4 regions of the Nicoliella sp. ESL1113 genome follow, and region 1 is predicted to be linked to each of the others. Evidence: riboswitches for the same ligand, from Rfam matches in the RefSeq annotation. Region 1 holds a riboswitch; each other region holds the start of a gene.

Region 1 (7,598 bases):
AATTCACTACTAGTTGTCTATAATAGAGACTGCATAAAAGAAGTAAGTCGGGAAAGAGTACATACCGGTTCCCATTCTACTGGTTCATCCAATTCATTTGGTGTTGCTTACGCTAATGGAAATACTGGTAATGCTGTTGGAACAGCATATACTAATAGTGAAATAAATAGCACAGATAACTATGAATGGCATTTTGACCTTTTAACCAACTTTATGAATCATCCTAGAGTTTCTTTTGTATTGCCAGATTCACCACAAGCAGAAAACTTTGTTAAAGAAGCTTGTGGGATCCTACAAAAATAAGAATGTTTTTATTTTTCATTTCATCCTAAATATTAAGCACTACACCCTTAAGTTTGTAAAAAATTTAGGGGTGTTTTTGTGTGGCCAACATTAGTGCTAAAAGATCATGAAAGTGACTGGAGAAATTATTTCTTTTAACATCAAGAATCTAAATTACAAAAACTAGGCGGAAAGTCCTTGGTTCAATACCAAGAACTTTCCGCCTAGGAAAAAAATATATTAATGTACAAACTTTAGGGCACACATCAACTACGACGCAGCTTTTTTATTTGCATTTACTAATTTTTCAATCGGTCTAAGTCAATGGAATGATCATCCTTAGCAATCATGATTGAGGTTGTAACATCACCCATCACATTTAAGATGGTCCTGAAGATACCGATCAACCAATCGGCTCCAGCAATGATGCCCACCCCACTGATTGGTAGACCAAGGGTTGGTAAAACGATTGCCAGGGATACCAATCCACCACCTGGGATAACGACCGTCCCAAGACAGGCCAGCGTCGATACCATGATAATCTTCAATCCGATGCCCACCGTCAACGGGACTCCGAATAATTGCAACATCGTAACACTTGCTAACCCTAGATACATGGATAAGCCATTACTATTCAAGGTCATTCCTAATGGTAGGACCAATTCGCGAACGGATTCCCCGATGCCGAGACGTTTATTGGCATCAAGCATTTCCATTGGTAATGCTGCGGCTGATGATGCCGTAGTCGCAGCAATTAGAATGATTCGTGAACACTTCAAAAGAATTTTCAATGGCGAAACCTGTGTTTTAAAACTACAAATACAGATCAAACCAATCAGAAATAAAATCACAGCAACCGCATAGATGATAATAAACATCAATAGCGGGAATAAAATTTTTATCCCGTTGGTTGCAATACTACCGATTAGTAAAGAGCAAATCCCCAGCGGCGCACCAATTAGGATTGTATTCATCATTTCGATCAAAATATGATTACACTTATCAATCGCACCCAAGACTAAATCGAATTGCCCCCGACGATTGATTCGCATAATTGTAAATCCACAAATAATTGCAAAAATCGTGATTTGAATGACCTGACCGGCACTTAAAGCTTCAAAAATATTCTGCGGAAAAAATGATAGAATCGTATCGGAAATCGAAGGCGACTGTTTATGAACCAACCCGCTGGCGTGACTTGCTAGGTTCAAGTTCAACCTAATTGGTAACCCGACTAATAAACCAACCACAGCTGCAGCAATCGTGGTGGCTAGAAAAATCATCACCATTTGCATTCCAATCTTACGAAACTGACCGACGGAAAAGTGGCCCACAGCTGAAATTACCGAACAAGTTACCAGTGGGATTACTATCATTTGAAGAAGGCGTAAAAAAATTTCACCAAATATTTGTAACCACGCCACCTTGGAACCACCAATTCCACCAATTAAGATTCCAATCAACATTCCCAGAAGAATTTTCAGGGTTAAGTTCTGTTTCAACTTCATTTTCAGTCTCCTAATAGGCTTGTTTTTGTAAGATCATCGATAAGAAATGTACCCCCGCATTTAGATCAGCAGCGACTGTAAACTCATCGGGACGATGGCTAATTCCATTACTGCTGGGAACAAATACCATTGCAGTCGCAACGGCCTTGCTCATTATCTGACTATCATGTCCTGCTCCAGATGCCATTTCTAAAAATGTGATTTCAGATTGACGCGCTAAATCTTGGTTAACATTTAGAAGCTGACGGTTTAACTGGGTAACAGGAACCTGTAAATAACGATCGATGATTTCACGCTGCCTTTTAACTAATTCATTTAAGCGGGATTCAAAATCATCCAGTTGATCCTCAGAATCAGACCTGCAATCAATCGTAAAGCTAAACTGTCCACTGATAACGTTGCTAACGTTGGGGTGGTTCATGACTTTACCAATCGTCAAAACGAACGGTTGTTTAAAACGATTACCCAATTGATAAATCGAATCAATTAGATGACACCCTTTTCTTAGCGCATCACAGCGCCCCTGCATCGGTGTCGTTCCAGCATGGTTAGCATGTCCATTAATATCCACAGTATAGCGCCGTTGCCCAACGATCGAATTTACTAACCCAATCGATGCGTTCGTTCTTTCTAATTGGGGACCCTGTTCAATGTGCAATTCCGTAAAAGCATCAGGTAACTCACAATTACGCAAAGTAACTTGTGGTTGACTAGTCAATTGCTCAACGGCCTTTTTTCTAGCAGCTTCAAAGCTAGTCCCATTTGCATCGACTAATTTTGGCGGAAGCGTTTTATTGACATAGTATTTCGAACCCGTAAAAGTAGCGGGAAAACGACTCCCCTCTTCCTCACTAAATGAGATCAAGCGCAGCGTTTTATTCGGCTTGCCATTTTTGGATACTGTATCAACAATCGCCTTTAATCCACCCAAAACGCCATATAGTCCATCATACTTACCACCATGATCGACCGTATCCATATGGGAACCAACCGCAATCACCGAATCCGTTTGCCCGATGAAGTCTAAAAAGACGTTTCCAACCATGTCAACGGTCGCCTTAAAACCCAGTCGCTGTCCTAAGTGAATCAACCGAATTTGATTTTCAATCCAGTATTCATCATAAACCAATCGGTGTTGTCCTTCATCGGAATCAACAGTAAATTGGTCTAACCAATCGTTTAAATTAAGCGTTCCTTTCATCACCATGACAGTGCCTACTTACTAACCCCAAGAAGTGGTGAAGAAGCAACCGCACCACTATTAACTACCCGTCCTGGCTTAGCAAGGTATGCTTTGCGCCCAGCTTCAACCGCTAGCTTAAATGCTTCTGACATTAATGGGATGTCGCCAGCAGTTGCCATTGAAGTATTCGCCATTACGGCATCAATTCCCATTTCCATGGCTTCAGCAGCTTGACTAGGCCGTCCAATTCCGGCATCAACAATCACTGGTACTTCGATTTCGTTGACCAAAATTTGAATTAGGTCCTTAGTGGCTAAGCCGCGGTTAGTCCCAATCGGTGCGCCTAATGGCATCACCGCTGATGCTCCAGCTTCAACTAACCGCTTTGCAGTGATTAAATCTGGTAAGAAGTATGGCATTACGGTAAAACCTTCATCAGCTAAAATGGAAGTCGCCTTGATCGTCTCTGCATTATCGGGCATTAAGTATTTTTTGTCTGGAATCACTTCTAGCTTAATGAAATCACTGCCGCTTAATTCGCGCGCGATTCGAGCCATCCGAATTGCTTCTTCAGCATTTTTACAACCAGATGTATTCGGTAAGATAGTGACATTTTCTGGAATAAAGTTTAAGATATTTTCGGCTGCTGCTTCGGTTCTCCGCAATGCCATTGTGATAATTTCAGCCTTGGCATTATGAACTGCAGCATCAATTAGGTCGTATGAATATTTACCTGAACCTAAGATAAACCGTGATGTAAAATGGTGTCCGTTAATTACTAAATCGTCTTTAATTGCCATGTTAAATTTCCTCCTTATTTTCAACCACTGGTAGTTGCATGAGTAATCTTAAAATTGCGTTTGCTTGATGACCGGCACAAATAATTACCCGTGGTGCCATCAATCCCTCTGATCCACTCGTCTGACCATCACCACTAATGTAGACGTTTGGGGATTGTTGTTTGGTTTGAATTTGATTTGCACCATGGACCCCCGCTAATCCGTTGCCCATTACTAATGGTTTATCTGGAAAAGCACTGGTCGCCCCATCGAGTAGAATCGCCTTGGCAGCAGGGTTATCAAAAGCTTCACAAATAATGTCACAGTCAGCAAAGAGTTGCTCAATATTTTCAGCACTGACCTTTGTTTTAATCGCATCCACTTTAATAAAGGGATTAAATTCTAATAAATTTTGCTTTAATGCAGTGACCTTTGGCATCCCAATTTGACTGAACTTGAACTGTTGGCGGTTCAAGTTGCTTAATTCCACATCGTCAAAATCGATTAGGGTCAAATGGCCTACACCAGAACGCACCAATGCAATTGCAATGTTAGATCCTAACCCGCCTGAACCTGCAATCGTAACGTGTGCATTCTTTAGGGCCTGATACGAGTTATCAACATTACGATCCTTCATCTGCATAAAAAAATCTTCAACACTGATTCCATCAATTTGAACCGTCATTGCTAACCACCTCCTACGAAAGAAATTAATTCAACGTGATCATTTGGATTTAAAGTAATTCCATCGATTTCATTGCGATGGACGATTGATCCGTTTAATTCGACAACAACGTTATCTTGATGCTGAGCATATTGAGCCAATAAGAATGATAGCGGTTTTCCCGCCAATGCTTCCACTGGCTTTCCATTAATGGTTACCAAAGTAAAAACCTCCTTTCTAGACCCAAGAAAGGAGGTTTTTTAACGCACTAGTTAAGATTAAACCCCTTCCTTCGGTAGTATCAACTACATCAGGTTCAATGAGTATAATCTCAGCCAATTACTTGGCACCCCAGTGTTTAAATTATCATCACAATTGTAAATAAAAAACGGTTCCCCTAGTAAAACCCAGGAGAACCGTCCTAATTATTCGATAATTAATCAGCGATAAAAGAACTGCATCTCCCTTCGCTGGTATTAACCAAATCAGGTTCAATGGGTATAATCTCAGCCAATTGCTTGGCACCCCAGATACAATGTGATAAATATTTAATTTTGAACAATCTTATATTAACATTAAGGTGAAAAATTTGTCAATAATAAAATTTTAAGCCAAGGACAATTTGATAAAAAGCTAGCAACAAAAAAATATCTTATTATCGATCGATAATAAGATATTTTTTAATATTATCCATTTATACTTGCTTCTGATTTTCTTTGGCTAATCAATACATATCCACCAAATCCAACTGCCCATACAATTGCAGCAATGGCACCTACAACATCATCGGGAATGAAGAATAAACTAGCGAAGATTACCAAAAAGAAAGCGATGGTGAGCGGACTGGTAACATTGTACCAAGGCATTTTAAACCCATTTTCAATATAATCACTTGATTGACGATATTTCCGATGTGCAAGCATTGTTAATGCGTATACCAAGATATACATATCACTAGATGCACCAGTTACGATTGTAAAGACTGCTCCAGTCGCTGCACTAAGGCTCATAATTGGAGTGATCAATGCCAAACTAGCTGATAGTAAAATGGCAGCTGCCGGAACCCCAGAATTAGAGATTTTACCAAACTTTTCCTTCATGAAGCTGCCTTCCTTTGCTTCAGTCGCTAGTTGGTAAAAGTGACGACCAGCTGAGAAGATACAGCTATTTAATGCCGAAGCAGCAGAAGTTAGAACCACAAAGTTGATCACAGCTGCAGCAGCTGGAATTCCAACCAATTGGAAAACTTGAACGAATGGACTTTTATCTGGTGAAAGTGAAGTCCATGGAATAATTCCCATAATTACCACCAATGCACCAATGTAGAATAGTAAGATGCGAAGTAAGGTTTCATTAACTGCCTTCTTGATCACGTGCCGTGGATTCTTTGCTTCACCAATCGTGATACTTACGAATTCAATTCCTTGAAAGGCGAAGAATACCATTGGAAACGCAGAAATAAAGTTAAATGAACCGTGGGGGAATAATGTCAAATTATTAGTAATGTTAGCGAGTGATGCATGACCAAGTGGCGTTGCGCTGTGCCTAAAGATCATAAAAATCCCGGTAACGATCAAAGCAACGATTGCGATAATTTTGATCATTGCGAACCAGAATTCGGTTTCACCAAACAGACGCGCAGCCACTAGGTTTAAGCCACAAAGAACAGCCAAAAAGACGACTTCAATCAACCATGCTGGCAGATTAGGAAACCAGAATTGTACATAAGTGGCCACCGCAGTTACTTCAGCCATACAGACAAACACCAACCCGATCCAGTAGGTCCAACCTGTGAATCGACCTGCAGCAGGTCCTAAATACTTAGTAATAAATGATACAAACGTGTGGTGCGATGGATCTGAATAAAACATTTCTCCAATTGCACGCATCATCAAGAAGAAGAACAATCCTAAGACTAAGTATACGATCAAAATGGATGGTCCCGTTTTAGAAATCGTCGTCCCTGATCCTAAGAATAGCCCAGTTCCAATCGTGCCACCAATTGCAATCATTTGCACATGTCGGTTACTCAATGAACGGTAAGTTCCATCTGGATTTTCTCTAATGTTTGAGTTAGCCATGATCAACACATCCTTTACCAATTTTGTATTTACCCAAAATAAATGTAATAAAAAGTTACGTGACGTCCCGTTGATTCACATAACATTAAAACCAAATTAGCTTTTTCTCATTTAATTTTAATTTATTCTACCATATTTATTTCGAAAAGCAAAGCTTTTTTCAAAAAATTGGTTTTTATGCTTTTTTATCGTGACAAAGAGGTTATTTATTCAAAATCAGCTGACTATTATACATGTAATTATTGATAACATTATAAGGAGCTTTTAATAATGTCCTGAATCGCTTTATTATCATCTTGTCGCCCAATTGTAATTCGGATCCAATTTGGTTGTTGACCAACACGAACTTGGTAGCCCTTTTGGAGTAATTCATTTGCGACTTTATCGGCATCAGCACTTTGAAAGTAAATAAAATTGGCTTGCGATGGATAGTATTTTAAATTAGCTTGCTTTAAAAATTGTTCCCATCCATCACGTTCAGTCTTATTATTATTTACCGTTCGTTGAACAAATTCAGGATCGCTAAGCGCAGCAACTGCGGCAACTTGGGAAAGCGTATTGAGGTTATACGGTAGGCGGACCGCTTGCATATACCCCGCGCGTTTAGCGTCCATAATGATATAGCCAACCCGATAGCTAGCTAAACCATAAGCTTTTGAAAAAGTCCGCATCACCGCTAAATTATCGAACTCTTTTAATAATGGAACGGCTGAAGAATCCTTAGCACTGGTTACGTATTCAATGTATGCTTCATCAATGAGCACCAAGACATCCTTAGGCACTTTTAACATAAACTGGCGGATCGATTCGACTGAATTATAGCCCCCAGTCGGGTTATTAGGATTACAGAGCCACACTAAGCTCGTATTTGCATTAATTTGGCTCAAAAATGCAGGAAGATCATTTTGACCATCAGCATTCACTGCAACCTTGATCGTCTTAGCGCCTTCGATTTCAGCATTGATTTGATACTCAGAAAAAGTGGGTTCTGAAACAATTACCTCATCGCCAGCATTCAAAAAAATGCGCGAAACCATTGAGATTATTTCATCCAATCCACAACCAAAAACAATATTTTGGCTAGGAACCTTTAACTTGTTA
Region 2 (7,598 bases), on a different replicon from region 1:
GTGATCAATGTGATTTGCTTTGCTGGAAATTTGAATTGGTCAGCCTTTAGCAATACGCCTTGGTTTTGCTTTAGTTCACAACTGTTTAAGATCAGATCGGCTGGTTCGTTATTATCGGGAATCGGGAAGTGGACGGCCGCTAACTCTTGATTATCAAATGGTACTAATAATTTTTGGACCTCTGCATTACTTAACTGTTGAATTTGAAATTGGTTGGGTTTTAGGTAGAAGAACGTATCGACAATGTTGTCGTAACCAGAAAGGTCATGGTCCACTAAGATGATCGTTTTATTCTTTTGATCACGTAAGCGGGTCAATTGATATAGCAGATCACTTCGCGATTGACGATCTAGACTCGCAAATGGTTCGTCCAATAAAATAACGTCGGAATCCATTGCGATGATGATGGCTAAGGCGACCTTTTGTTTTTCACCACCGGATAGGGCGTTCAAGTCACGGTGCTTTAACTTAGTGATGTTCACGAATTCTAGTGCATCATCGATTCGTTGGGGGATGATTTTAGGATCTAACTGTCTATTCTCAAGTGCAAATTGGAGTTCATCATATACGTTCGTCATCGTAAACTGTTGATTGGGGTTTTGAAACATCATTGACACATAGCCGCTGAAGTCAGTAGGGGCAATGTCTTTGATCTCCTTGTCACCAATTTTAATTTCACCAGTGTAATCACCATTGGCAAACTCAGGATATAAACCGGCAATTGACTTTAAAAGCGTCGATTTACCAGTTCCAGATGGTCCAGCAATCAAGCTAATTTTTTCGTTCGGAAAGGTTAGGTTCACGTCTTCTAATACTGGTTGTGAGCGATGCTGGTAGGTAAATGTAAAATGACTAACTGAAACGGTGGTCATGGTTAATTCCTCCTGGTAATTTAAAAATAAAGCACTTACAAGCTTGGCTTTATAAGTGCTTTAAATTCATTTAAATTTATGAAGCATTGAATCGTTAAAATGATTATGCAATGGCGTGGCTTCTGTTTAGGAGCTTCTTGATGGCCAATGGAATTGGGTCACTAAATACCCAGATTGAAATAAATCTAACGATGAATAAGAAGATCAACATTCCAAAACCGTATGCGTTGTATCCATTCTTGAACCAATCCCAAGTAAAAGTAATGATGGTAGTGAAGATACTACCTAACAATAATTGGAAGTGGCCGTACTTCTTGTAACCAGTAACTGCAAAACCTAATTCAGCTCCGGCACCTTGAATTAAACCTGAGACAACGTTCATAACTCCCCATTGGTCACCCAAGAACATTTCAACAACGGCTCCGGCAACTTCTGAGAAAATGGAAACACCAGGCATTCTGAAAATAGCCCCTGCTAATGGACCAGCAACGATCCAAAGACCAAGTGAAATATCGTTTGCTGCGGGAGCAAGACCAATTGGTGTTAAAACTAGTGTTAATGCGTTATAGATAAAACTAGTCAACCAGAAAATAACCCCACAGACAATTGCGATCAATGCAATTAAAATAATGTTTCTAAGACTCCATTTTTTAGACATGGAAAATCCTTCCCTTCAATAAATTAAACAATTATTTTAGATAGACAGAAAAAAGGGACCTCAAATACTGAGGTCCCTTTCGGAATATGTACACCATTGATAAAACGTTTCCCTCCACCAGTACGGACTGGATCAGGTTCAATGGGTATCATCTCAGCCAAAAAAGGCACCCCAAACATCTATCTATTTAATTAACTAGAACAGTATAACTTAATTTTTTCTTAAATGCAAGTTTGAATATTACAGGCATAAATCTTAAATAACACTTCGTTTACATTTATCAATAATCAATTGTTAATAAAGTGCTAAGGTGTTAACTTATTATTTAGGATATCGAAATCAGAGAAGGGTTGGTTAAATGAATCTTAAAAAGAATTTTAAAAAGATGGCAATTGTATTAACTGCTGTTGTCGGATTAGCATCAGCATCAGAAATTACTCCATTTTTAGATGTTGTTTCGACAAAAACAGTTAATGTCAGTGCTGATTATAATTATGATTATAACTATGACGATGGTGCATCAGGAATCACTACTAATAATATTGTTCCTGGAAACTATAAGATGAAGAATGCAGCGGCTGCAATTGCGATCGATGCTACGAACGGACAGGTCATCTATGCTAAAAACATTAATCAAAAAATGAAGGTAGCATCCACAGCCAAGTTAATGTCATTGTACCTGGTGGTCAGAAAAGCACAGGAAACGAATGGCTGGAACCAAGTCGTTGATACTTCTAATGCTGGCTTACGGAGCATGAGTTACAATAATAACGTTGGTGGTGGCTTTAAGCTGGTTGCTGGTCGTAAATATACCGTAAAGCAGCTCTATCAAGCAGCACTGATCCAATCATCAAATGCAGCTACGATTGCATTGGGACAATGGGTCGCTGGCTCAAATGGTCAGTTCGTGAATATGATGAATAAACAAGCAAGGGCATGGGGGATTTCTGCGACCTTTAACTCACCATCTGGACTTGAAAATAATGATTTAGTTCATTATGGTTATAAGTATTCTGGTGGGGCTACTGCTGGGAACATGGTAAGTGCAAAGGCGTTGGCAGTAATTGCGCAACACGTTTTAACTTATTATCCAAAGGTATTAAATGATGCTAGCAGGGGCACGGCCAAGGTTGCAGGGCAAAACCTATATAACTACAACAACCTACTTAAGGGGCGGACCTTCTATGATGCAAGTCTGCGCGTTGATGGTTTAAAGACCGGCTATACTCCAGCTGCAGGGCTATGTTTTGTTGGAACTGGCCAACTACCAGGGAAGCACCGCTTGATTACGATTACTTTGAATGATCCTTATGAATTTAGTGATCAACGTGATTTGATGAAGTACATTTATAAAAACTCATCCATTTACAATTAATCGTCAAAAATCTGCAAAAATGATATAATAATCACAATTAAAATTAAACTCACGGTTAAGACGTGAGTTTTTTATTTTCGGGAGGTTGCAAAATGACTAAATTGATCTTGGCTGATCTTGATCGTGATTTTTTATCCGCAGATGGTGAAATTAACGCATCTCGATTGTCCAAACAGTTAATGAATTTGGCAAAGCAAAATCTACACCTGGGCTTTATGACGGAAGCTCCGTATGCCAAAATGATTCAGATTTTTCATGGGATAAAGGCTCCCTTAGCGTTTATCTGCGAAGGGGGTGCTGAGACCGTTTTGAATCGCGTGGTTCGTGATGAAACGGTGATCGATTATGAAATTTGGAAATCAGCCCTAAAGTGGTTTCAAGCGCAACGCGATTTTAATACCGCATACATTGTCCTTTCGGGGAAGATGAATGCCTACACCGATGCAAGCAAGGATAGTTCAGCCTACCAACGCTTTAATAAGACGTACCCATCTTTATACCAAATGAATGATCTAGAATTAGTGAGTGATTTAGTCTATCAAATTAGATTGGGGTTTGAGAACGGCGATATGCAAAGTTTAGCCCAAACCTTTAATAGTAATTTTAATGGTAAGTTAGTGGCTCATGCTAAGGGAAACGACCTTTGGATCACTTCATTCGATGCTTCATACCAAAACGCAATTGAGACGTTGAGTGATGAATTAGATATTGACCCGCGGGACGTGGCTTTGATCGATCAAAAACAATCGCATGCCCCCGTTGATGAGCTTTTTGAAACTGCAACTACTGAAAATGGTTATGATGCCATCGATCAATTTCTGAAATAATAATTGAATTTGTTATCTTCTTACTAAGCAGGTACAATAATGTAATGGTCAGTAATATTACTTTTATTTAAAGGAGCTTGTTTATGATATCAGCCTGGAATCTAATCGGGTTTGCCATCTGGATTATCATTGCAATTAGTTTAATTTCAATGGTTATTTCTATCCGTAGGCAAAAGCGACAGGCCTTATTGCATCAAGATGAAAAGCTAGTAAGCAGAAATAGAATCGTTTTATTTTTTCAAGGGCTTTTAATACTGGGGGCTGCCTTAGCGATGGTGATAATTACGCTAAGAGCTGATATTTCTAGTCATAATGTTTCTGTTTCTAGAAGTTACAAACCAATTGTATTAGATACGAATGGTCGTAAATCATACTATGTTAATGTTTATAATTCTAAAAATAAATCGGGTGGTCAATATTACACCTATTTAACGAAGGGTGAACATTATCAAGTTAGTAGCAATGATTCAACCATCATTAGTGGTGCTAACACCGTTTCATTGCCAACCGAAACCTATCGTTCCAGTGGAAGTCGGTTGAATGACTTAGATCGGAAATACCAGCGGGCTTGGATTGAAACCACTACCGCTAAATATAAGCCGAATTTATTAAATGGATTAGGATTAAGGGCGGGACAGCGCGCTAGTCGCTATGTCATTATTAGAGTCCCGAACCAATCATTTATTTATTACCATTAATAATCTAATGAGATTTGAAAAGCGGAATCGATCGTGAAATCGGTTCCGCTTTTTTTTACATTGTATCTCGATATTTAGTATTAATTTTTAAGATTTGATGGCTTATCTGTTCGGCGCTACGGTGGTTTTCATCATTGCCAACCATTGGAAAGACAGTGGTTAACCAGTGAATGCCCTCCGTTAAGGTACTGAAAACGAAAAAGCCAGCATCAATTTCACCACTAGCATTGATGGCTTGATCAGAATCTGCATCGATGTTGATGGCATTAATTTTTACTGCTCGTTCGTTAGCATCCTTGAACGCAGCTGGGGTGATGATTTTACGTTTTACCATTCCGTTAATCAATTCACTTTTGGTAGTTGCAAAGTTCAGTCTAGGAATCCGTGCCTCTATTAAAGCATCGGCGATTACGGGCTCTTTTGGATAGTACTTTGAAAGGGCTACAAAATGTTGATTAGCACCAATTACGTTCATTTGTGGTCCCAAAATAGTAACCACGCCAGCGTGCATTAGGGCAATTAATTGTTTAAAACGAATTGCAGGGGCACCATTGGAGAGAAACTGGCTGTTAGCTTTAAAGGTAGTTAGAAATTCACTAAGGTAATCAGCTTCTGTAAAGTCGTTTTCTACAATCGTGTCCCGCATCGTTTGACGAACCTCTTTATATACCGTTAGGGCGGATGATAATGGTCCTACGCCAAGGCCCAATTCAGCATCGCTAGCGACCGCGTTTAGCCAGTTGAGCAACGTTTGTTGATAATCGGCGGTGGTTGTGATTGGAGTCCCAGCAACTGGGTTGAGCAATAACTCCCATCTGAGGATTTCATTGGGTTTAAATGGTCCCGATTGGATGGCAGCATCGGGATCTTTTACGAACTGAGCGGTGAATTGATCTATATCAACTTGCGGATGGTCACGCTTAAGGATCATTTGATAGTAAACGATTTCAATTTCACGACGCATTAGTTGCCGAAATTGCTTAACCGAAAGCTTACCATTGATCTTATGCTTTGCGATGTTTTCTTTAGTCACAAAGTGAGCCTTGAAGTGATATTCGTTTGTCTCCTTAACGACGGCCTTAGGATAATACGTGACCCCTCGTCTGGAGCCTGCAAATATGTGAGGCTCATGTCCAGATGGCTTGTAAATAAAGGTACCATCTTCATTTTGGATAAATTGTCCCCCACGATCTACGGTCAATTTAATCATTTCATCAAAGAAGCTCATTCCTAATCCCCTGATAATTACGTTTTGGGCATCATCGATTGGATAACTCTTTACATCACCAGGGTAGGTTGGGGCTTGGTAGTAAAGGTTATTTTGTTCAGCATAATCCCTTAATGATTCCTCCGTGGGCGTTAGCTGATTGACATTGGTATTGATCGTTAGGATTACATTATCAAACTGAAAAGTCTGCTCATCAGCATTGATGGACCAACCATTAGCGGCTTTATTAACATTTGTTACCGCCGTTTGATGGTATGTTACTGTAACCCCAGTGGGGAGGGATTTGACCAATGATTGGTAGAACCATTGGGCATAGACTCCCAGTAATACCCGAGGTGAGTATCCGTTGGGGGTCAACGACTGTGCTAATGGTAGTAGCTTTTTATCGTACCCATTTTCATTAATGAAGGCACTGGCTTTAGTTTGTGACCATTGGTATAGGTTTAGCGCATTATCGTCATCTTTAGCTGGCAGTGAGATATCTTCTGCGATTGTGTTCATGATTAGATTAGTCGATTGATCAACTCGCCAGACTTGGCCGCCAGGTAAAAACGGGTCAAAGAGGTGGATCGATAATGAATCAATCTGACTACTATTAAAATTATGGATTAAATGTGATAGTGTGATTAACCCGCGCGGGCCACTACCAATAATTCCAATGTTCATTCTTATTCCTCCTATTGATTGATTTCTTTAGGATCATAAACGCCGATATCATCAACGAATAATTGTCCGCAGTAAGCTTGCCCATTAGTGGAATTCATCCCGTTTTTGGCATAGGCAAACGTTGCGGTGGCATTTGCATGCACTGCGACCCCCATTTCATCACCCAGATCCACATTGAACCCAGATGGAACATCGATTGCGAGTGTTTTGGCATCACTATTATTGATGTTTTCGATGATTTGTTGATAGTTGCCACTAACTGGTCTTGAAAGGCCAATACCAAATAGGGCGTCAATGATTACTGAGTAGGTATCCCAATTGATATCTTGACTAATAAATTCGACGCCATATTTTTTGGCAAAGTCTAATTGTTGGATTCTTTCAATGGTGGCGTGTTTTTCGTTGCCAGCCAATAAGACCTCGACTCTTTTACCATGGTTTTTTAATAGGCGTGCGATTGCCAGACCATCACCGCCGTTGTTACCAGATCCGGCAACGATTAGGACTTTATCCAGGGGCCATCTTAAACTATTGAGGTTTTCAACGCTTTTGAGTGCAGCCCGTTCCATTAGAACCAGGGATGGCACCCCGATATCACGCATTGTATATTGATCGAATGCTTTAGCATCACCAGCGGAAATTGTTTTCAAAGCGACACATCCTTTATTAATTATTATGTTATTAACATTATTAAACAAATTAAAAATTAAATAAAGAGACTCGTGTTATAATTTTACCAATAATAAAGTTTGAGAGGTTGGTTAAAATGAGTGAATATATTCCTGAAAACATGCGTGAAGTAAAGCATGCCCTAATCGATTTAGAAGATGCTGGTAAACAGGTCGACCCAGATGAATTTATTGCTAAAACGGTTGAAAATTTGTTTCAAATTTATTTAGACGAAGCAGAAGAGGGGCACTATGATACTGCTAGGCTCACGGCTCCTGATCGATTTCAAATTTTTGATTTAGCTAATCACGTTATTCACGAAGAAAAATCAACTAGTGATAGCTTTGTAAATGATTTTAAAAACGATGCTGATAAGTTATTGATGCATTTAGGCGATGTTGCATACGATGTGGCAGCCCAATAAAAAACAGGCCAGCGAATTTTCGTTGGCCTGTTTTTTTGGATTATTGTAAAACTTTTAACTGAACGCTGGATTGATCAAGAATGTGTCCATTCATTGCGGATTGCATTTCATTGAGCCAAAATCCCTCGTTTAAGTTTAACTTAGTATCTAGCGCATACATAGTTAAGGTATATTCATGGTC
Region 3 (7,598 bases), 290 kb from region 1:
CTCGAATCAGCGGAATCGAAATTGACCATCTCAATATGATCGGTAGTAATAATCCTAACAGCATTCAAACGCTAATAAGCGGTCCACAAGATTCTGATGGGTTAAAAATTCATGATATAGCAATGAAAAACGCTACCTACGGAATTACCTTAAATGGTGCCGATACTCCAGATATCAGAGATAACTGGATTTCAGAGTTGACCAATGGTGTCCAATTGCTAGGAGCGTCACAGCAAGCTAAAATTGTTAATAACTTTATCGGTGCTCAACCTGGTGGTATTTCTGTTAAATTAGACAATCCATATGCTGCAAATATCTCCAATAACAACATTTATCCAGATGGATTCACCAATGTTGAAGTTAATAACGGTGATCATGTTATGATTTCAAACAATAACATTCAATCATACTATAGTCGGGCAATCTATATTACTGGGAACTATAACACCCTATCTAATAACTCGATTTATATTCGTGGTGATAAGGACAATCCAAAGGGCTTTGATAAAAAAATCGGAGATGTTTACATCTCAGGAAATAATAATGTCCTTCAAGGAAATCACCTCACTTCAGAACAAGAATCTGAGGCCACCCGTGAGTTAATTATGGGGGGCAATAATAACACGATTAAATTAGATACAATTGACGGAGCTACATCAAACTCCAAGGTTGTTATCAACGGAAATGCAAGTAATAACAAGGTGCTCTATTCAATTAACAATGATGAATTTCAAAATGGTAATAACCATACCAATGTCAATATTCCAATTGTCAATTAATGGTAGACACCAAATTAAATAGCATCAAAAAAGCGTAGCTATGAATGACATAGCTACGCTTTTAATTTTTAATGCAATTAATTTTTGAAGAATAACCGTTGAATCCTTTTAAATTGATTTGTTTTTACTAACTTAAGGAGAATCAAGTATGCAATGATTGATCCTGAAATTGCCCCACCAAAAAAGCGAGGTGTAAATACAAACCAAAACAATTGACTATGTGTACCGGTATACCAAACCATTACTGGATATGATGCTAGTGAGCCAATTAACCCAGTGCCAATTACTTCCCCAATAATTGCCATCCAGGTATTACGCTTATATAAGTATAATATTCCAGCTAAGAATGCTCCAAAGACAGCCCCAGTAAATGCTAATGGTGGGATTCCTAAAAATAACATTCTCATCAATGCACACACGACTGCCATAACCGTTGCATAAACTGGCCCCATCATTACTGCAGCAGTAACGTTTAAGACACTAGACATTGGTGCCATCCCTTCAATTCTGAAAATCGGTGATAGCACAAAATCCAATGCAATCATAATTGCCAAAATCGTTACCTTTTGAATTCGATTTTGTTGACCCATTCTTCATCCTCCTGTGTATAAATAAATAACAGTGTCCCAAAATAAAAAATCCCTATCTAAATAGATAGAGATTATTATGGTTGAATTATGATTAATCCCTATCGCCAGCATTACCTGGATCAGGTTCATGGGTATAATCTCAGCCAACAATCGGCACCCCATTAATATTTATACTTTAAATTATTATAACGTAATCAATACTACTATAATGCATAAAATTAGTCAAAACTAATTATTTAACAACGTGATATTCAATCTGTCTAAGTACTTCAGTTAAATCATCAGGATTATTAACATAATCATAACGATTACCATTAATCTTCATTTTAGGACTTTCACGATAACTATCATACCAACGTTGATATGCTAACTGTAATTTTTGATAGTAATCCAATAAATGTTGATTATTATTAACCTGTTCAAACTCACGGCCCCGCCGTTTAATATGCTCTAATTGGTGATTAATATCAATATCAATGAAAACCAATAAGTCTGGTTTTTTCTTACGGTTGGAATTTGGTATTTCTTGCATCATATTGTTCAAAAGGCTATCATAAACGTTCTTTTCAGTTAAGTTAATATTACCCAATTTATAGTTAACATCTGTAAAAACGGAGTCTTCATAAATTGAACGATCTAAAACATTGTTATGATGAGTCTGCGCCTTTTTAATCATTTCCAATCGTTTATTCAAAAAATAAATTTGTAAAAGAAAACCATACTTTTTTGGATTTGCATAAAACTTTGGTAAAATTGGATTACTTTCAACGGGTTCCAAAAAAGCATCCGTATCTAAATGTTCTGCTAGCTTCTGCGCTAATGATGTTTTACCAGAACCAACTGTACCAGCTAATGTAATCATTAAGATCACCCCCATTAAATAGTTATTTCCATTATATCAAATCAGTTTAATAATATCCTAGTGGAAGTAGTGTTTCAAAATGATTACCTCTTGAGCTGTGAAATTACGAAACTCAATCGACAGGTGACACTCTTGATTTAAAAATCTTAAAATTAAAAACAACGCATTCATGTCGTAATCATCAATTTCATGAAGTGGAACCACCCTAGTAAGCGTTTGATTTCGGCTAATTTCCATATAAAAATTATAGCAACGATCATATTGATCATTTACCAAAATTAAACGATATCTAGTATTAAAAAGACCTTTGAACCAAGGTTGCAATCGCTTAAGTATTAAGTTAGCGTGATGTTTAGCTTCCATCTCATTCATATCTTATTTACTTTCTTCCAATCATAAACTACTTTAAGTATGCTACAGCAATATCATAATATAATTTAATGAATCGATAATATGAATCTAGATCCATCCATTCATTTGCTTGGTGCGCAGTGTTATTACCGGGCCCTAAAACAATTAGGTCCAAATTTGGGTTGCGCTTCTTGTATTGAGAGCCATCGGTCCCCATTGAAATTTGCATTAAGGGTAATGATAACTGCTCCGCTAAATCATTATTCGCAAATTGCCTTGCAATTTTTATGATCTCAGCATTGGAATTGCTTTTGACAGGATCGCCACTAAATTCAACCGTTAACTTTAATTTGAAATTTAACTGTTGGTTAAATAAATTAACTAACGTTCTTAGTTTACTAATAATCTGATCATTAGATAATTGCGGAATCGTCCGAACCATTACCTCTTGATAAGCATAGTCAGGAATACTATTTACTTGCTTGCCACCAACAAAAATATCTGGAGTATATATAGTTGATCCTAAATCATCGTCTGACGATTTCAAACTATCAAATAGTTTGTGTTCAGCAACACGATATTCAAATAAATTATCAATTGCACTAACTCCTAACTTAGGAGTAGAACTATGGGCAGCCTTACCAAAGCTCTCAATTTTATAAATTAATGCTCCCTTATGCGCATCGACGATAAAGTGTTGTTCAAAATGCGAAGAGCCGCTTAACAAATTTAGATTTTCAGAGTTCGTATTATTACCACCACTATTAAAATAGCTGTGAAGATCTTTAATTGGTACACCAGTCGGCTCCCCAATTATCATCGCATTTAAATCGTCAACATACCCCTTTTCACTTAATAAATGCGCACCGCCTTGCGTCAATTCTTCTGAAATCGTTGCCATAAATCTTAAAGTACCATTTAGCTCAACATTAGAATCTGCAATTATGACCATTGCAATTACTTGAGCAGCCAAACCACCCTTCATATCAGTCACTCCACGGCCATATATAACCCCATCCTTAACCGTTGCGTCAAATGGTGGCGTTTGCCAATCGCTATCGTTCCCCTGATGAACGGTATCTTCATGCCCTGCAAAAGCCAACTTAGGGCCATGGCCATTCCCAATTTCAGCTACCAAATTCGCTCTCCCAGAAAATTGATCGACTAATTGGTTCTTAATTCCATGCTTATCAAAAATGCCCTTGATATATTTAGCAATCATCGCCTCATTATCAGCAACGGTATTAGTGTTAACTAAGTGTTTAAGAATATCTAGTTGCTCTCTTTGTTCCACGCAATCATCACCCCTTCCATCCATAATGATTAAAAAACATAATATTGCATAATTATTAGCTAATATTCTAGTCTCGTTATATTAAATGTCAATTCTTTAGCAATCAAAAAGGGGACGTAAACCAAAAAGTCTACGCCCCAGGGGATTAAATTAAATCATTTATTATTATACAATAATTACTGTAAATTTTTAGTAAATTAAAGGTAAAAAACTTATCATTAAATTTGAATAACCATTTAACCATTACTAAGTTTACGAACTATTAATAAATTAACACTAGCTATGATTGCTGTTGCGATAAAAACACCTCGATAGCCACCAAATAATACTACTGAAGAACCAATCATCGGTCCAGACACGTTACCAGCGGCTTGAAAACTCTGGTTCCAACTAAATACCTGACTGATCCTATCCTTTGGACTGCTTTTTGCTAACATTGCTTGAACCATTGGCAGTAATGCGGCATCTGATACCCCCACTAAAAGACGACAGATGCCTAGTTCCCAAATGTTTTGGGTTAACGAAGTAGCTAAGAACACCCCCGTGGCAAAGAATAATCCAAACATCAATACTTTATTAGCACCAATTTTATCGCCGAGCCTACCAAAGAATGGGGCAGTTAAGATCATCGTAATTCCGTTAATTGATTGAATAGCCCCTGCAAATAAGGCTATTGATGTGGAAGTAGGTAGTAGTTGTTTAACGTACAAGCTTAAAATTGGGGAAATAGAGTTATTAGTGGCCTGAACAAATAAGGTCGTTAAAAACATCGCAATGATTACCTTAGCTGTTGAAATGCCCTGTAAGAAATGAGGACTTTTCTCATTGGCACCCTTAGCAATCGGTTTAAAATGTTCATGCACCAAAAATAAACTAAGTAAGAATGCTAATAGCATTGCAAGACCCGTAATTAAAAACGTAAATCGATAGCCAAAACTAGTTGCTATCAAACCACCAATCAATGGTCCAATTAAAGTTCCAGATACATTTCCAGTCGATATCTTACCAGAAGCTTGACCAATATGCTCAGATGGTGTTTCTGCGGCAACTAATGCAATTGCATTACTAATAAATCCTGCAAAAACCCCCTGTAACAACCTTAAACCAATTAGCTCATACGCATTAGTGACCAAACTCATCGAACCGATCACAATGGCCATCCCTAATGATGCCCTTAACAACATTGGCTTTCTGCCATACCGATCAGCTAATATTCCCCACAGCGGAGACACAAACATTTTTACAATAAATGGGGCTGCAAAAGCCAATCCACTTAGCAAAGATACTTGTTCATTACCATAATGCCCCAATTGACCAATAAACAGTGCAATAAAGGGACTGATAGAACTAAACCCGATACCAGCAATAAAATTACCGAACCACAACACGTTTAAATTTCTTCGCCAGTATTCGACTTTTTTCATTATTAAGGCCCGCTTTCTAAAATTAAGTAACGAAAGTTAGTATATCACAGTTATTTTAAACTAAAAAAGCCAGCCTTAAGTTAGGCTGGCTTTTAATTTAACCACTAGGAACTAATTAACTAGTTTCATATTTTTAGTAACATCTTCTCGATCACTTGGTTCTGTATCAGCAAACATGACGACTAATTGAACAATTGCCATGTATTCGCTAATGTCATTACTCAATTTTTCAATAATTGTAAATTTATTTTTTTTATTCATGTTAATCGTAAGTAAAGTATGTGAATTGTCGTTAATAATTCCAGAATTAGTAGAAATAATTAAAAAATTATTCTTGGTCCGTTTAAATTTGAGAGGGGTTCCAATCATTTTAATAATGTGTGATTTAAAATCCTTTAACTTCATAATTAAATACCAACCTTTCTATGTCAGTAACATTTCAAATGAATATGGCTCATTTATTTCATATATTACAAAATTTTTTGATTAGAATCAATCTAATTTTGAATTATTTTTATTTTTTTTTAATAATTTTTGATCCAATTCAAAATTAGATAACCAATCAAAACCACCCAACCGAATCCCATCATCAACACTGCCATGTTGAACCATGTGGTTGGTTGATAATAAATTTTAGCATGATTAATTCCTGGCTTAGAATCAATAAATATTTTACCGATCGTTGATGTATCAACGCTTACCTTCTTGCCATTCATTTCTACTATCGTATTAGCATACTTGATAACTGGAATGGAAACCCACCACTTATGATCCAGTGGATTGGTCCAAGAAATATCTAGCGCATTATTGTTTACAGTTTTTTTAATGGGTGCCATCTTCTGTTTAGTTTTTTTATCTTGAACGGATAGATTAGTCAAAATTTGTGATTTATAAAGGTGATATGGATGGTACACCCAATACTGATCTGGACTAATCTTAACAAAAAACGGTAGGTAATCAGGAGTGGGTTTATTAAAAGCGTTAATGGCATCAGATAAATTATCATCATTAAACATGGCTCTAAGTTTAGCAGGCTTATCGGGGCTAACCGTTAAATTACGATCTGGTAATACCACTTGCTTGGACCGATAGGTATTCACTCCGTTTTGAATTTCATGGTTCACATTTCGATTGAAAGTTATAAGAATAAAAACTGCAAAAATAACTTTACCACAATTAACGATAATAGAATGATTCAGATTAGATAAGCACATCCCAAACGCTAGTAATAATAAGACCGTTGCAACTACCAAAAATCGTGATGGAAATTGGATATAGTCAACGGAAGGAATCCAATCCGCTAAATGGTGCCACGGAAAGTAATCTGAAGCGATCCACAAAAATAAAATTCCATTTCCCGTAACTAACCATACTAAACCCTGCACCCGCTTAAAATTAAACACTAAGTATAAACCAATCGATATTAAAATAAATAAAAACGCTGCACTAACACCAAGCGTATTTAAACCAGAACCAACCCCTGTACTAGCAGCACTTGCCAATACTGCCTGTGATTGACCAGCTATCCGTGGTGCAGTAACACTTACATTAATCCCAGGTGCAACTGGTAACAAATTATTAGAGGTTGATAATTCTAACATTCCACCCCAAACATTTGCAGTTAATATTAGTGTTAAACCAATGGATAACAATAACTGATAAATCAACTTTAGGCGCTGTGTTGATAAATACAAAGCTGCAAAGAAAAATGGAATCAAGGCTAACGCTGCCATCAGTGATGTCATAACATGGATCTGTAATAAAAGTGCCATTGCAATTGCTAATCTAATAACTGATATTCGCCTTTTACGAACCATTTCAGTGCCCATTAATAAAGATAGCGGCAAAATAGCTGCTCCCCATCCAGTAAATTGTTGTCCAACGATCCACGCCATTACTGGATCAGACATCATATAAATTACCGCAATAAAAATCCCAACATAGTTCTTAATATTATTTTTAACTGCTAAACGATACATCAAACTACCGCTAATAAATAAAACTAGGAAGGAACTTAAAATTTGGTAACGATACCAAGTCTTTGCTAATAACAATAGCAATCCATTAAAATAAGCAAATAAGGGACCATAAAGAGCATTGACAACACGACCAGATTGTTGAAAGCCAAAAAAAGATTGAAAATAACTATATTGACCCGTTTTTATTTGCATTGCTGTATCATAGAATCGATTCATATGAAACGCAGAATCTACTCCATAAATAAAAGCATGTGAATGCACTTGCGGGTACAAAATCACTAATGCAATTATTAGTATTATTATGTATGGATAACCACTT
Region 4 (7,598 bases), 320 kb from region 1:
AGTTGAACTATGATATGTCTACATAACTTAAATACAATACGAAAGGATTTTTAATTTGAATTCAAATCAAACCGCTTTAAATAAAATTAGATCAATCAGCGAAAGTGCTCAAAAAAACAATGAAACAAAAAATTATTATTATGAGGACGTTCTGCTATACACTCATTTTCTAGAACTATGGTCAAAAGAAGATAATCGGGATGCCTTTAGTGAAGATGATCAATCAAGGATTGAAAATTATCTTAATGTTTTAAATAATAAATTTATTTCGGAATACCAAGCAGCTTTAAATAACTTTGATGATGATTTAAATTTACAAAGTGCCGATCTACTCCATCTCACTCCCAAGGATAATAAAGCGAACTTAAAAGAATATGTAACAATTCAGCAATACTTCAATAACCAACTTACTCCTAATGCAGTTATTGATGATATTAACAATATTGATGAACCGGTTAAAAAATTAATCGAGCATAAAGAACTTCCAGAATACGCAAATAAATTAAGCTGGATGGAACTGTACCTTCTCATTAATGCAATTGCTTATCAACATTGGTTCAATAAATAATAAAAGGAATGGATAAATCCATTCCTTTTATATTTGATCATTTTTACTAAAATTATGTTTTAACCTAGGTAAAATCAATTTATCAGAAAATTGAATAATCGGGCCAAGAAGAAAGAATCCAATAATTGTAATGATACCGATTGAATCAATGCTTCTTAAAATAACTGAACATATGAAAATAATAATTGCAATAAACCCCATATCTGCAAACTGAGCTTTAATTGCACTTCCGTGAAAATACTTAAATCGTAAGATATTAGTAGTATCATCATTAGGATGCATGAGAATGTTAGCACGTTGATATACAGAAATCGCTGCCCCGATTAAAATAATTCCTAGAATTGAAACTAACAGGCTTAGCCACTTATTCAAATTGGTTATTCCCATGGCAAGGTTAAATTTATTAAAAATATCAATAAAATAACTGAAAAAGGCCATGTAGATAAGGCCACTAATGATTCGCCACCAGTCAATACGCCTAACTAAAAATTGATTCAAAACAATATTAATGATTCCAAATATAAATAACGTCCATGCAACTGACAGCCCAAACAACTGATTAAAATCAACTGCTACCGCCGTCCAGATTCCATTCCCATTATTAGTCATAATCGTCAGACTATTCCCATAGGCATCAACAAAAAGTCCTAAGATCAATGCAAACATTCTTAATTTAAAAGAATTATAATTTTGATTCAATTCAATCACCCCATTTATAAGTAACAATTATACCAGAAATTAATCTTATGATTTTATAATTAGTTATTTATTAGTAATTATAAATAATAAAAATAATGGTAAGTGGACAATTTTATTATTTGTGCTATTCTTAATAAAAATGATAACATCAAAGGGGTATCTTATATTATGAAAGATAAAAAACGTTTTATTCCCAAGGGGCGCGCAGAGATAATTACTGTTGTTTGTTTACTAGTCGAGATCATGATTCTAATGCCAATGTTGATTAGTAAAATTGCAGGATTAGTTAATAGCAAGTCCGCATCACTACCTGGGTTATGGGCAGTAATTGATTTATTAGTGATCAATATCATTTGGATTTTAACTTGGTTACTTACATACCGATTTGCGCATCGTTATATTACAGTAGTTTTAAAAACACGTAACGTTAAAATGATCCTATTGGTAATTGGTACGATCTATACATTAGAAACGGTTATTAATAATAACCATGCATTGGTTGCCGTATTTTCAATCATCGCATACCTTAGCCTTTGGGCTTGGTTCGATTATGTATTTGCACATCCAGTCGAAAGTAATGAATTAATTGATAAGACCGATCATTTTATAAGGGAACACAAACATTTAAATCGAGGTGAAGTCCAAGACTTGATTCATAAAAATAACCATGAGGTCATTGACTGGTTGGAAACCCACCTAAATGATAATCAAGAGCGAAAAGATAAACACTAATAAAAAAACGACTTTGAAGTTAATCAAAGTCGTTTTTTTATTAAGCCATTGGCCAATTGCGTTGATAATAAGCCATGTCCCAAAATAAATATTCATAACGAGTCGTATTTAGAAAAATTTGGCTCAGTTCTGATAATTCAGACTCAGACTTACCAGATGCCAATTCATCTAATAAGGAAATCGTCCAATTAGTTAAGTTCGTGTACTCATCATCGCTATACATTGATACCCAATTCGAATACAGTGGATGGCTGGCTGCTGGTGTATTCAATAGCTGCTTGCCAATTAAATTATAACTCCACATACATGGTAACAATGCAACTAAGACCTTATCTAAGCCCCCACTTTGGCCAACTGATAGCATATAATTTGTATAACTTAAAGTTACAGGAGTCGGTTGAGTATTTTCTAACTCTGCTTCGCTGATGCCAAATTCACTAGCGTATTTACGATGCAAACCCATTTCGGTGTTCAAAGTAGAACTGAGCAACTCAGCAAACTTTCCCTCTACTTTTAAATCAGAAGCTTTGAGCGCTCCTAGAGCAAATAGCTTCGCATAATCAATTAAATAAATGTAATCTTGAATCATATAAAATTTAAACTTATCAACTGGTAATGTTCCATCCGCTAGTTCTTTTACGAATGGATGGTTATGATTGGCTTCCCAAACAGGTTTTAATTCTGTTACTAACCGTTCACTAAATTTCATTAATTGGACTCCTTTTTGGTATTTAACCATTCATAAATAAATTGAAGTAAGACTTTGGTATATTGAACTAAATCATCAATTTTTAGTGATTCATCTACAGAATGAGCTTCATCAATCGTGCCTGGTCCATAAATAGCAGCTGGAATATTAGCATGACCGAACCATCCCCCATCAGTAACACTTGGTGAAACATCGACTATTGGTCGTTCGTTCGTTACTTGATAGTGAGCATCTCTTAGTAATTCAACTGGTTTTGATTTCGCATCAAGATCAAGGGCTGGAAAGACTTCCCCACGCTCTTCGACCATTGACTTGCCACCCCACTTATAAATGGGCATGTGATTCTTCATCCAAAGGTCTGCCTTGGCAACTTGATCAATGTGATCTTCAACTTCTCTTATTACATCTCGATAGTCCTCATTTGGATAAAAATGAACCGTTACCCACAGTCTACATTCATCTGCAATAAAAGCGGCATTGCGACCCCCTTCAATTACAGCAGGATTAATCGTATCAGAACCAGGTTCTACTCCAGGATAACTTTTATTGACCGCCCAATCTCTTTCTAACTCGTTGAGACCAGAAATTACCTTTGCCATCTTTTCAATTGCGCTAGCAGCCCGTAGCTTTCCACCAGCATTCATCATCTGGCGTCTAGTAGCATCATGAAACGTTTGATCACTTTTGATCGTAATCCAACCAGTAATTACTCCGCCTTGGCCTTGAATATGAAAATCACTAATATCACCGACAATCGCAAAATCAGCTTTATGACCATGTTTGATTGCATCCCAAGTTCCGGCTTCACCACTTTCTTCACCAATAACTGATTCGAATTTTAATTCACCAGGTAGTTCTAGACCAGACTTATTCAACAATTGAATTGCCATTAGCATTGCAGCAAGGGCACCCTTCATATCTGCTACCCCGCGACCGATGACTATATCATCATTAATGACCATCTTGAACGGATCTGAATGCCATTTTTCATCCGATTGAATCGAGGCTACATCCATATGCCCATTTAAAATCAAACTTTGGTATTGATCAGATCCTGGTTTCGTCCCAACAACAATTGAATCATGAGGATAAAGATCCCATTGATCAACATTAAACCCATTTTGTTCAAGAAAGTCCCTAACAAATGCCTGAGCATCATCTGAGTTTCTGCCCGGTGGAGCGGGAGTGGGAAATGCCACTAGCTTACTTAATATTGCTAATAACTGATCTTTATTTTGATCAACATCGTTAATCAACGTCTTAATATCATTTACCATTAAAATAGCTCCCTATTTGTCACTATAATAAAAAGGAGATACTTCAAACAGAAGCATCCCCCCTAAATTCGCAAACCATTAGCTAATTTCAAAGGGCCACTTCCTTGCGCTGGTGCTAACCAGATTCAAGTTCAAAGGGTCAAATTAATTCTCAGCTAAATAGCTCCCCTAGTGACAGTTTATTTTTAATTTTAACGCCTTAATTATAAATTAAAGCTGCTTTTTAATCAAACTAAAATGTCCAATCAAAATGACACCCTAATTGATCAGTTTGTTGCGATTTCTACTCAAGTATTTAAATATCAACATGACCATTCCAATTAAAAACGGGATGAAGTAATAACAGATCCGATAGATCAAGGCCCAAATTACAATAATATCAGTTGAAATCCCCGCTCTTTGTAAACCAAATGTTAATGCGACTTCAAATGAACCGATTCCACCAGGAATTAATGACATCGCTCCCACAATTCCAGCAAAGACTAGCCCTAAGTAAGCTGCTCGTACATCAAAATGAATGTGCATGAAGTAACCGATACTCAAAAAGAATGCTAAACAACACACCCACTCCAAAGTTGAGCCAATCAAGAGGTGGAATAGATCGCGACGATTCAATGTATCGTTTTTGGCAATGAACGGAACTAATAAATAAAGCGGGAACAATAGGCACACTGCCTTAATCCAAAGTGGTTCCATTCCAAAGCGATCAATGTTAAGCAGTATTGCAAGAATATCATTAACGACTAAGCCCGTCATCGTGAACAAGGCGATTTGAGTAACAATCTTAGCAGTCTCTTTATTATTTTCCTGAACGCTGCCGAATAAAAAGATCCTAAGGCTCGCCCCGACCAATCCGCCAGATCCCCCGATGTTTGTGAACGTATTGATTACATAACTACTGGTGATCAACTCTGGCATTGAAATATCCATTTTGACCTTGCGAGTATAAGTAAAATCATAAATCATCATTGGGATGATCGAAAGCGCTCCTAAGATTATCAATGTAGCTAAACTGCCGATCGAAAGTAAATGACTAGCATGTACTAACTTATGCCAAGAAATTTGTTCAAAAATGGAGTGGATCGAATAAACCACGAAAACTAAAATCAATACTACATAAATCCGTTTAATAACGTTAGAGTAACTAGAAAAAGCATCTGCAATCTTATCAATAATTTTAATCTAACTCACCACTTTCTAGTTATCATTAACCAATTCTGTTAACCTAGTATAAAAGTCGGGTAATTGCTTTTGAATGTTGATAATCTTACCATTTATGTCTAAAAAGCAGTGCTCGCTACTAGCCCGACAAACTAGCTGGTCCTTGACCGTCATTAGATAACTTAATACCAACCGATGCTTACTGACCTTGGCAACACGGGTCTCAATCTTAATTACATCAGGAAAGGTAGTCGTCTTTTTATAATCCGCAACGACCTTAGACACTGGCGATATAATTTGATTAGCTTCAAATTGATCATAGGCCCACCCAATTTGTTCCAAAAAATCACTACGCGCTTCTTCCATGAACCGAATGTAATTCGTATGACTAGTAATTTTCATTTTATCAGTTTCATAGTATTGTACCTTATGAAAATATGGATTAACCATTTTAATATCCTCTTCTCTAAATTATTCCATAGTAATTTTATCATAAACCAGCTATTTCTTGATATAATTAAATTAAATTGCAATAAGGGAGTCCTTACAATGAATGAGCCAAGACCCAATTTTCAAGTTAATGCTGACTTTACAGCAATGGATTCAATTACCGCTTCTAAATATATTGATAACGCGCTTAATTTTATTAATCAATTGGAATGGGCATCCAATCAAGTTGATCAAAATGTATATGATGATCTAAATAATCGTTACAGTAATGGACCGACCAGTAGTGAACGACTTAAATTGATCGCTAACCAATTTGATAATGATGATTTCTTACTCAGTATCATTGATCAGCTCCGTGATAAAATTAACGACAGTGCCAAAAGCAATCAACTATACTCGATTACCCTCGGTGATGATGAAAAGCCCCTCAATGATGATGAGATTCAAGACCTGGTCGCTAACCATGAAATCACATTACATAAAGTTTCTGGCAATGACGCTAAATTAGTCCAGACCCAGGTCAAAAGATTATTGGAACAGTATCACAATAATAATTAAATACGAAAAAAGCTGAGACAAATTGTCTCAGCTTTTATTATGAGTCGGGCCAGGATTGAACTAACATCTTCTCGGAAAAGGACCGAGTGCTCTGCTTGAGCTACCGACTCAAAAGAATACTTAATAATATTATCAGAAGTGAGTCCTAATTACAACCATTTCAGGAAAAATATTTCAAAATTTCTTGAGGAGTTTTAAAATCGTACTTTGCATAACCATTTCTTAGCTCTTGATCAATATCTCCCCAACCAGCTAATCCAAAATCGACCCGTGCGTTCTTAGCACATCCCTCATCAGTAAAAGAATCACCAATATACAACGTTTCGTTGCGACTAACCCCCATTTGATCGATTGCAAATAACAATGGTTCTGGAGCAGGCTTATGATAAGGTAACCGATCGGATGTCACAATTACCCATACCTGTTTCATAAAAGCAAAATGATCCTTTAAACTTTGCATATCTTCATTACTTCCAGAAGTGACGATTCCCAATGCCACATCGGGATAACTATCTTGTAGCCGTTGGAAAAATTCATCAAACCCTGGATATAAAACAGGTTTTTGGTTCAATTGAGCTGCTGCGATCGTATAGTCAATTGCCATTTGGTTACTAAATCGACTGGGAATCCCCAGATAATCGATTGTCTGGACCGCAGTTAATGGGAACGTCGCATGCAGTTCAGCATCGGATATATCTTTAATTCCATACTTAGGCGTAATCAGTTTCATAATTGCTGCATAGCGTGGAAAACTATCAATTAAAGTCCCATCTACATCAAAAACTACTGCTTTATACTTCATCATAAATCACCCCGTTAGTTATTATACTATAACAAATCAAAAGGTGTTATAACATGATAAAAAATTGAAAAGTGGTAAAATGAACGTATATCAAAATTTTGTACTATATTTCGGATCAGGAGGATTATCTAATGGAAAATAAAAAAACGATCAAGGCCAGTGTGGCCCTTTTAAAGGTCCTCGAATCATGGGGCGTAAAGGACGTTTATGGATACCCTGGTGGTTCAATTAATTCATTACTAGATGGGTTACAAATTGAACAAAAAAATATTAACTTCATTCAAGTTCGCCACGAGCAGGTAGCAGCACTTACTGCCGCAGCCCATGCTAAATTGACTGGTAAGATTGGGGTCGCATTTGGCTCAGCTGGTCCTGGTGCAGTTAACCTGTTGAACGGACTTTACGATGCGAAGGCTGATCATGCTCCCGTTTTAGCGCTAGTCGGACAAGTTCCTAATACGAATATGAACTATGACTACTTCCAAGAAATGCCTGAAACCCCTGTTTTTAGGGATGTGGCATGCTATGACCGAATTGTGATGACGCCCGAAAGTCTCCCCCACGTGGTCGATGAAGCAATCAAATCTGCTTATAAAAACAATGGTGTGGCCGTGGTTGTCATTCCTAATAACTTTGGTTATG

Evidence for each region. A riboswitch is a leader RNA that binds a small molecule or an ion and turns the genes downstream of it on or off. The one in region 1 is predicted to bind thiamine pyrophosphate.
Region 2: it holds a riboswitch for thiamine pyrophosphate, as region 1 does, so the genes downstream of both, ACSYTJ_RS01810 (ECF transporter S component) here and thiS (sulfur carrier protein ThiS) in region 1, are expected to answer to the same signal.
Region 3: it holds a riboswitch for thiamine pyrophosphate, as region 1 does, so the genes downstream of both, thiW (energy coupling factor transporter S component ThiW) here and thiS (sulfur carrier protein ThiS) in region 1, are expected to answer to the same signal.
Region 4: it holds a riboswitch for thiamine pyrophosphate, as region 1 does, so the genes downstream of both, ACSYTJ_RS08510 (acetylornithine deacetylase) here and thiS (sulfur carrier protein ThiS) in region 1, are expected to answer to the same signal.

The regions. Positions count from the first base shown of each region.
Region 1 is NZ_CP196388.1:50,845-58,442, forward strand. Features, by position in the region: gene ACSYTJ_RS07100 (hypothetical protein) at 1-303, shown strand, start outside; gene ACSYTJ_RS07105 (dicarboxylate/amino acid:cation symporter) at 582-1,790, opposite strand; gene ACSYTJ_RS07110 (hydantoinase/carbamoylase family amidase) at 1,801-2,997, opposite strand; gene ACSYTJ_RS07115 (thiazole synthase) at 3,006-3,773, opposite strand; gene thiF (sulfur carrier protein ThiS adenylyltransferase ThiF) at 3,775-4,437, opposite strand; gene thiS (sulfur carrier protein ThiS) at 4,440-4,637, opposite strand; TPP riboswitch at 4,686-4,780, opposite strand; TPP riboswitch at 4,862-4,955, opposite strand; gene ACSYTJ_RS07130 (amino acid permease) at 5,103-6,497, opposite strand; gene hisC (histidinol-phosphate transaminase) at 6,749-7,598, opposite strand, start outside.
Region 2 is NZ_CP196387.1:476,129-483,726, forward strand. Features, by position in the region: gene ACSYTJ_RS01805 (ABC transporter ATP-binding protein) at 1-872, opposite strand, end outside; gene ACSYTJ_RS01810 (ECF transporter S component) at 976-1,530, opposite strand; TPP riboswitch at 1,623-1,714, opposite strand; gene ACSYTJ_RS01815 (D-alanyl-D-alanine carboxypeptidase family protein) at 1,889-2,905, shown strand; gene ACSYTJ_RS01820 (HAD family hydrolase) at 2,998-3,732, shown strand; gene ACSYTJ_RS01825 (LVIS_2131 family protein) at 3,816-4,430, shown strand; gene ACSYTJ_RS01830 (FAD/NAD(P)-binding protein) at 4,486-6,324, opposite strand; gene ACSYTJ_RS01835 (NAD(P)H-hydrate epimerase) at 6,336-6,974, opposite strand; gene ACSYTJ_RS01840 (hypothetical protein) at 7,091-7,417, shown strand; gene ACSYTJ_RS01845 (YbhB/YbcL family Raf kinase inhibitor-like protein) at 7,458-7,598, opposite strand, start outside.
Region 3 is NZ_CP196388.1:342,946-350,543, reverse strand. Features, by position in the region: gene ACSYTJ_RS08350 (NosD domain-containing protein) at 1-779, shown strand, start outside; gene thiW (energy coupling factor transporter S component ThiW) at 857-1,369, opposite strand; TPP riboswitch at 1,448-1,540, opposite strand; gene ACSYTJ_RS08340 (deoxynucleoside kinase) at 1,602-2,231, opposite strand; gene ACSYTJ_RS08335 (M20/M25/M40 family metallo-hydrolase) at 2,632-3,876, opposite strand; gene ACSYTJ_RS08330 (MFS transporter) at 4,113-5,300, opposite strand; gene ACSYTJ_RS08325 (hypothetical protein) at 5,412-5,705, opposite strand; gene ACSYTJ_RS08320 (hypothetical protein) at 5,825-7,471, opposite strand.
Region 4 is NZ_CP196388.1:374,674-382,271, reverse strand. Features, by position in the region: gene ACSYTJ_RS08530 (hypothetical protein) at 56-568, shown strand; gene ACSYTJ_RS08525 (DUF6198 family protein) at 596-1,267, opposite strand; gene ACSYTJ_RS08520 (hypothetical protein) at 1,436-1,999, shown strand; gene tenA (thiaminase II) at 2,040-2,708, opposite strand; gene ACSYTJ_RS08510 (acetylornithine deacetylase) at 2,708-3,985, opposite strand; TPP riboswitch at 4,070-4,165, opposite strand; gene ACSYTJ_RS08505 (lysylphosphatidylglycerol synthase domain-containing protein) at 4,244-5,149, opposite strand; gene ACSYTJ_RS08500 (acyl-CoA thioesterase) at 5,183-5,596, opposite strand; gene ACSYTJ_RS08495 (hypothetical protein) at 5,696-6,154, shown strand; gene ACSYTJ_RS08490 (HAD family hydrolase) at 6,315-6,959, opposite strand; gene spxB (pyruvate oxidase) at 7,088-7,598, shown strand, end outside.